One region of the Thioalkalivibrio sp. AKL12 genome, then DNA from elsewhere that is predicted to be linked to it. Evidence: predicted binding sites of a transcription regulator. Region 1 holds the regulator's gene; the other holds the start of a gene.

The links. Region 1 encodes sigma-54, which starts transcription at its own class of promoters, with help from an activator protein. Its sites were predicted from a motif close to TGGCANGNTNCNTGCTT; they were not measured.
Region 2: the regulator sigma-54 is predicted to act here: its motif matches at 2,300-2,316, upstream of D579_RS0102485 (lipid-binding SYLF domain-containing protein).

The regions. Positions count from the first base shown of each region.
Region 1 covers NZ_KB898903.1:32,645-36,056, reverse strand. Annotated here, with positions in the region: gene lptC (LPS export ABC transporter periplasmic protein LptC) at 1-286, shown strand, start outside; gene lptA (lipopolysaccharide transport periplasmic protein LptA) at 267-806, shown strand; gene lptB (LPS export ABC transporter ATP-binding protein) at 803-1,573, shown strand; gene D579_RS0111840 (RNA polymerase factor sigma-54) at 1,662-3,146, shown strand; gene hpf (ribosome hibernation-promoting factor, HPF/YfiA family) at 3,163-3,412, shown strand, end outside.
Region 2 covers NZ_KB898890.1:256,208-259,619, forward strand. Annotated here, with positions in the region: gene pyk (pyruvate kinase) at 1-1,108, shown strand, start outside; gene fba (class II fructose-bisphosphate aldolase) at 1,187-2,251, shown strand; gene D579_RS0102485 (lipid-binding SYLF domain-containing protein) at 2,383-3,162, shown strand; gene bioD (dethiobiotin synthase) at 3,102-3,412, opposite strand, start outside.

The sequences.
Region 1 (3,412 bases):
AGCCGCCGCGACCCTGGACCTGGTGGGCCCCACCCACGGCGTACAGCCGCCCCGCGGCGAACGCGTGGAGACCCTCATCGATTCGCGGGATGTTGGCGTCGCCACCGACACCATGGTCGCCACTTCGGATGCCCTTTCTACCCTGAACCAGCCGGGCCTGTTCCAGCGCGGCACCGGTCTGCGCGTGGACTCGCGAGGGGATACCATAGAGTTGTTCCATGACGTGTACTCGCTCTACAGCGAGACGAGCGAGGAGGATCCCGCGCATGACCCCGAATCCCCATAGCCTTCGCCACCGTCCGGGCCAACCGGGTGCCCGCGTGGCGGCGCTCCTGCTGCTCGTGCTGCTGGCCACGCCCGCGTTCGCCCAGCAGGGCTCGGGCCCGGCGCTGCCGGTGGAGATCACTGCCGACCGCGCGGAGATGGACGAACGCCAGGGGCTGGGGACCTACACCGGCGACGTGATCGTGATCCGCGGCGACATGACCCTGGAGGCCGACAAGGTCTACGTGCGCACCCGCGATCGCCGCCCCTACGAAATGGAGGCCCACGGCGAGCCGGCACGCCTGGAATCACCCGATCCGGAAACCGGAGAGATGCGCATTGCCACCGCCCTGCGCATCGACTACCTGCTGAACGAAGACCGCATGATCCTCACCGACCAGGCCCATGTGATCACCACCAGCGAGGAGGCGCGCGGCAAGCGCATCACCTACGACCTGACGACCGACGTGATCGAGGCCGAACGCGGCGAAGGCGACAGCGAGCGCGTGCGCATCACCATCCAGCCGCGCGACGACGAATGAACGCCACCGCCCCCAGCCCATCCGCCACACCGGCACAAACCAACGACCGCCTGATCGGACGCGAGCTGACCAAGCGCTACGGCCAGCGCACTGTGCTGGACCAGGTGGACGTCGACCTCGCGCCCGGCGAGGTGGTCGGCCTGCTGGGCCCGAACGGGGCCGGCAAGACCACCTGCTTCTACAGCCTGGTCGGGCTGATCCGCCCCAATACCGGACGCATCACCCTGGGCGAACGCGATATCACCCGCGCCCCCATCCATGTGCGCGCGCGCGCCGGCCTCGGCTACCTGCCGCAGGAGGCCTCGATCTTTCGCCGCCTGAGCGTGTGGGACAACCTCCAGGCCGTGCTCGAGCTGCGCCCCGGACTCGATCGCCACGAGCGCCGGCGCATTGGCGATGCGCTGATCGAGGAGTTCCAGCTCGAGACCGTGCGCCACAGCCCGGGCATCGCGCTGTCCGGTGGGGAACGGCGCCGGGCCGAGATCGCCCGCGCCCTCGCCGGGGATCCGCGCTTCATCTGTCTGGACGAGCCCTTCGCCGGGGTGGACCCGATCTCGGTGGGCGACATCCAGGACGTGATTCGGCATCTCGCCCAGCGCGGCATCGGCGTACTGATCTCCGATCACAACGTGCGCGAGACCCTCGGCATCTGCCACAGGGCCTATATTCTGAGCGAGGGACGCCTGCTCGCCGCCGGTACACCGGACGAGCTGCTGGCCGATCCCCAGGTGCGCCGGGTCTATCTCGGCGAGAACTTCCGCCTGTGAAAGCGCCCCATATGCGGCCCGGTCGGTGCACAAACCACAAGGCAGGCTTTAAGATTCCATCAATGCCCACCCTCGCCCCGCATACCCGATGCTGAAACCCGGCCTGAATCTGCAGCTGGGTCAGACGCTGACCATGACCCCGCAACTGCAGCAGGCGATCCGCCTGTTGCAGCTGTCCACGCTCGAGCTCCAGGTGGAGATCCAGCAGGCGCTGGAGAGCAACCCCATGCTCGAACAGGTCGAGGACGAAGATGCCGAGGCCGACACCGAGCGCCTGAACCAGGACGGCGAGCTGGTGGAAGGCGATCGCATGGAGGCCACCACTACCAGCGACGACGTGATCCCCGAGGAACTGACGACCGACAGCCGCTGGGACGACATCTACGAGCCGGCCCCGACGCCCAACAAGGGCGTGGATGACCGCGACCCGCTGGAAAACACCAGCGACGACGACGGTGAGGGCCTGCAGGATCACCTGCTGTGGCAGCTGCATCTGAGCCATCTGACACCGCGCGACCAGCGCATCGGGGCGGCCCTGATCGACGCCATCAGCCCCGACGGCTATCTCGAGGGCGACCTCGACACCCTGGCCGAGACCATCAGCCGAGGCGAGGATGAATCCGTCGGCGTCGACGAGGTCGAGGCAGTGCTCCACTGGATTCAGCAGTGCGACCCGCTGGGGGTCGGCGCGCGCAACCTGCGGGAGTGCCTGGAGATCCAGCTACGCGAACTGGCCCCGGACGCCCCGGCCCGCGAGGCCGCACGGGCGATCCTGGAACACGGCATGGACAGCCTGGGCAAGCGCGACTACAAGGCCCTGCAGCGCCAGTCCGGCGTACGCGACCCGGACGAACTGGCCCGCGCACTGGATCTGATCCGCACCCTGAACCCGCGGCCCGGCGCACAGATCAGCTCCGCCACCTCGGAATACGTAGTCCCGGATGTCTACGTGCGCCACACCACCGAGGGCTGGCGCGTGGATCTAAACCCGGAGATCGCACCGCGCATCCGCATCAACGACCTCTACGCCGGCATGGTGCGCCAGGTCTCGGATGCCCGCGACAGCGCCTTTATGCGTGATCAGCTGCAGGAGGCACGCTGGTTCCTGAAGAGCCTGCACAGCCGCAACGACACCCTGCTGCGGGTCGCCGAGGCGATCGTCCACCGCCAGCAGGGCTTTCTCGAGCATGGCGACGTCGCGATGCAGCCATTGATCCTGCGCGACATTGCCGAGACCCTGGAGATGCACGAATCGACCATCTCGCGGGTTACCACGCAGAAATACATGCACACCCCGCGCGGGGTCTTCGAGTTCAAGTATTTCTTCTCCAGCCATGTCGGCACGAACGATGGCGGCGAGTGTTCCGCCACCGCCATCCGTGCCATGATTCGCGAATTGATTGGCGACGAACCCCCGAACAAGCCGCTCAGCGATGCCCGGCTCGCCCAGGTCCTGTCGGACCGGGGCATCAACGTAGCGCGCCGCACCGTGGCCAAGTACCGCGAGGCGATGCACATCCCTTCATCCAGCGAACGCCGGCAGATGGCCTCGATGCCCACCGGCAGCAAGTAACCAAGGAGTCCTGACCATGCAGATCAACCTGACCGGCCACCACGTGGACATCACCGACGCCCTGCGCGACTACGTCAACGAGAAATTCGCGAAGCTGGAGCGCCACTTCGACAAGGTCATCGACGTCCACGTCGTGCTGACCCACGAGAAGACCCGGAATCAGCACAACCAGGCCGAAGCGAATCTCCAGGTCAGCGGCAATCACATCCACGCCGAGGCCTCTCACGAGGACATGTATGCCGCGATCGACGCGCTGATCGACAAAG
Region 2 (3,412 bases), on a different contig from region 1:
GACCTACAAGGACCTCCCGGACGACGTGCGCACGGACGACATCCTGCTGCTGGATGACGGTCGTATCGTGCTCAAGGTCACGGCGGTCAATGGCAGCCGGATCGAGACCACCGTCGAGGTCGGTGGCGAGCTGTCCAACAACAAGGGCATCAACCGCCAGGGCGGCGGCCTGTCTGCGCCCGCGATTACGGACAAGGACCGCGACGATATCCGCCTGGCGGCCGAGCTGCAGGTGGACTACCTGGCCGTTTCGTTCCCGCGTTCCGCCCAGGACCTGCACCTGGCGCGGGGCCTGTTGAAGGATGCCGGCTGGGAGGCCGGGATCTGCGCCAAGATCGAGCGCTCCGAGGCCCTGGAGGTGATCGACGAGATCATCGCCGCCTCGGAGGTCATCATGATCGCCCGCGGCGATCTGGGCGTGGAGATCGGTGACGCCGAGCTCCCGGGGGTGCAGAAGACCCTGATCACGCGCGCGCGCAGCCTCAATCGTCTGGTCATCACCGCGACCCAGATGATGGAGACCATGATCCAGAACCCCATCCCGACCCGCGCCGAGGTGTTCGACGTGGCCAACGCGGTGCTGGACGGCACGGATGCGGTGATGCTCTCCGGCGAGACCGCGACCGGGCGTTATCCTGCGCGCGTGGTCACCAGCATGGACCGGATCTGCGAGGCCGCCGAGCGCCAGCGCGCCGCACGTCAGTCGGACCATCGCATGGATTCGACCTTCGGCCGGGTCGACGAGGCCATCGCGATGGCCACCATGTATACCGCCAACCATCTCGATGTCTCCGCGATCGCCGCGCTGACCGAGTCCGGTTCCACGGCGCTGTGGATGTCGCGCATCAGCTCGGGCATCCCGATCTACGCGCTCACCCAGCACGAATCCACCAGCCGCCGCATGACGCTTTATCGCGGCGTCTATCCGGTGACCCTGAAGCCGATCCCCGAGAGCCACGAAAGCGTGAACCGTGAGGCGGTGAACTTGCTCAAGGCCGAGGGCGTCGTGCAGGATGGCGAGTTGGTCATCATTACCAAGGGCGACCTGCAGGGCGAGCATGGCGGCACCAACGCCATGAAGATCGTGCGCGTCGGCGAACTGGCCTGAACCGCGCACCGCCCGCAGTCGCCAACCAGATAATCGACTTTTTCACTACCTCAGTCCGAATCCCGTAAGGAGGAATCCATGGCTCTAATCTCACTTCGCCAGCTTCTGGACCATGCCGCCGAACATGGCTATGGCATGCCGGCGTACAACGCCAACAACATGGAACAGGTCCATTCGATCATGGAAGCGGCCGCTGCGGTCGACTCCCCGGTGATCATTCAGGCCTCCGCCGGTGCCCGCAAGTACGCCGGCGAGCCCTTCCTGCGCCACAACATCATCGCCGCCATCGAGCAGTACCCGGACATCCCGGTTGTGCTGCACCAGGATCACGGCTCCGAGCCGGCAGTCTGCCTGCGCTCCATCCAGTCCGGCTTCAGCTCGGTGATGATGGACGGCTCCCTGATGCCTGACATGAAGACCCCGGCCTCGTACGACTACAACCGTGACGTGACCGCCAAGGTCTCCGAGATCGCTCACGCCTGTGGCGTGTCCGTGGAAGGCGAGCTGGGTTGCCTGGGCTCCCTGGAAACCGGCATGGCCGGCGAGGAAGACGGTTCCGGCGCCGAGGGCCAGCTGTCCCACGACCAGCTGCTGACCGACCCGGACGAGGCCGCCGACTTCGTGAAGAACACCAAGTGCGACGCCCTGGCGATCGCCATCGGTACCTCCCACGGCGCCTACAAGTTCACCCGTCCGCCGACCGGTGACATCCTGGCCATCCAGCGCGTGAAGGAGATCCACGCCCGCATCCCGGATACCCATCTGGTCATGCACGGCTCCTCCTCCGTTCCGCAGGAGTGGCTGCAGATCATCAACAAGTACGGCGGCGACATGGGCGAGACCTACGGCGTGCCGGTCGAAGAGATCCAGGAAGGCATCAAGCACGGCGTGCGCAAGGTCAACATCGACACCGACCTGCGCATGGCCTCCACCGGTGCGGTGCGCAAGTTCCTGGCCGAGAACCCGAAGGAATTCGATCCGCGCAAGTTCCTGAAGGCCTCGACCGCCGCGATGAAGGACCTCTGCCAGGCCCGTTACGAGGCCTTCGGTTGCGCCGGCATGGCGTCCAAGATCAAGCCGATCTCCCTGGACGACATGGTCAAGCGCTACCTGTCCGGCGAGCTGGATCCCAAGGTCAACTGATCCTGCGGATTGCAGCACGAAAAAGGGGGCTTCGGCCCCCTTTTTTTGTGCCATGATGAATGTATTCGTTAGGGAGACGCCGACGCATTCGCGCGGCCGCGTCTCCCTTGGCCTTTCTGGAGGTTTCCACGATGCAACGACTGATCCTTTTCTGCCTGACGACGCTGGTGTTTGTCGCCATAGTGGGGAGCGCTCACGCGAACCCGTTCAGCCGCGAGATCGATCCGCAGGACATCATCGATCGCGCCCAGGCGACGGTGGAGAACATGGCGACCCACCCCGAGTACGAGTCCCTTAAAGAGGACCTGCGCGACGCCCGCGGCGTGGTGATTTTCCCGCGCGTGGCTCGCGGGGCCTTCCTGATCGGAGGCTCCGGCGGCATCGGCGTGTTCCTGGCCTGGGACGACGAGCGCGGCGATTATTCGCCGGTGGCGTTCTACTCCCTCGGTTCGGTCAGCTTCGGCATGCAGTTCGGTGGTGATGCCGCCGAGGTGGTGATGGTCGCGCGCACCCAGGATGCGGTGGACTCGATGTTCGGGTCCGCCATCCGCCTGGGGGGCGATGCCTCGGTGGCTGCCGGTCCGGTGGGTGCGGGCCGTAGCGCCACCCCGACGGCCGACTTCCTGTCCTACTCGCGGGCGCGGGGTGCCTACCTGGGCATGAGCTTGTCCGGCTCGCGCATGACCGTGCGCGACGACTTCAACGAGGCGTACTACGGCGAGTCCCAGCGCCCGGTGCATATCATCGAGACCCGCCGCGTCGACCGCGAGGGAACCCGTGCCCTGCGCGAGACCCTGGCCGGGTTCCGGGTTGACGAAGAGGAAGCCCCTGCGGCCTCCGAGTCCCGCGGTCAGGAGCGCGAGTCCTCCGGCGGCGTGCGCCCGGACAACTTCGAGGTGGAGAGCTTCTGAGCCAGCGCCGCGCGGGTGATGCCTTCCGCTGACTCGATGATCGGGGCGCTCGTGCGTGAACGCAGCGCGGCGGCATTGTCGAGGCGCGGGTCGGCATCCACCCGGCGCCGGTTCAGCACGATCCCGGCCAGTTGCAGGCCGCGTCGTTCCAGGGCCTCCAGGGTCAGCAGGCAGGTGTTCAGCGTGCCCAGGCGGTCCTCGGCCACCAGCAGGACCGGTAGCCCGAGGGCCTCGGCGAGGTCCGCGTTCA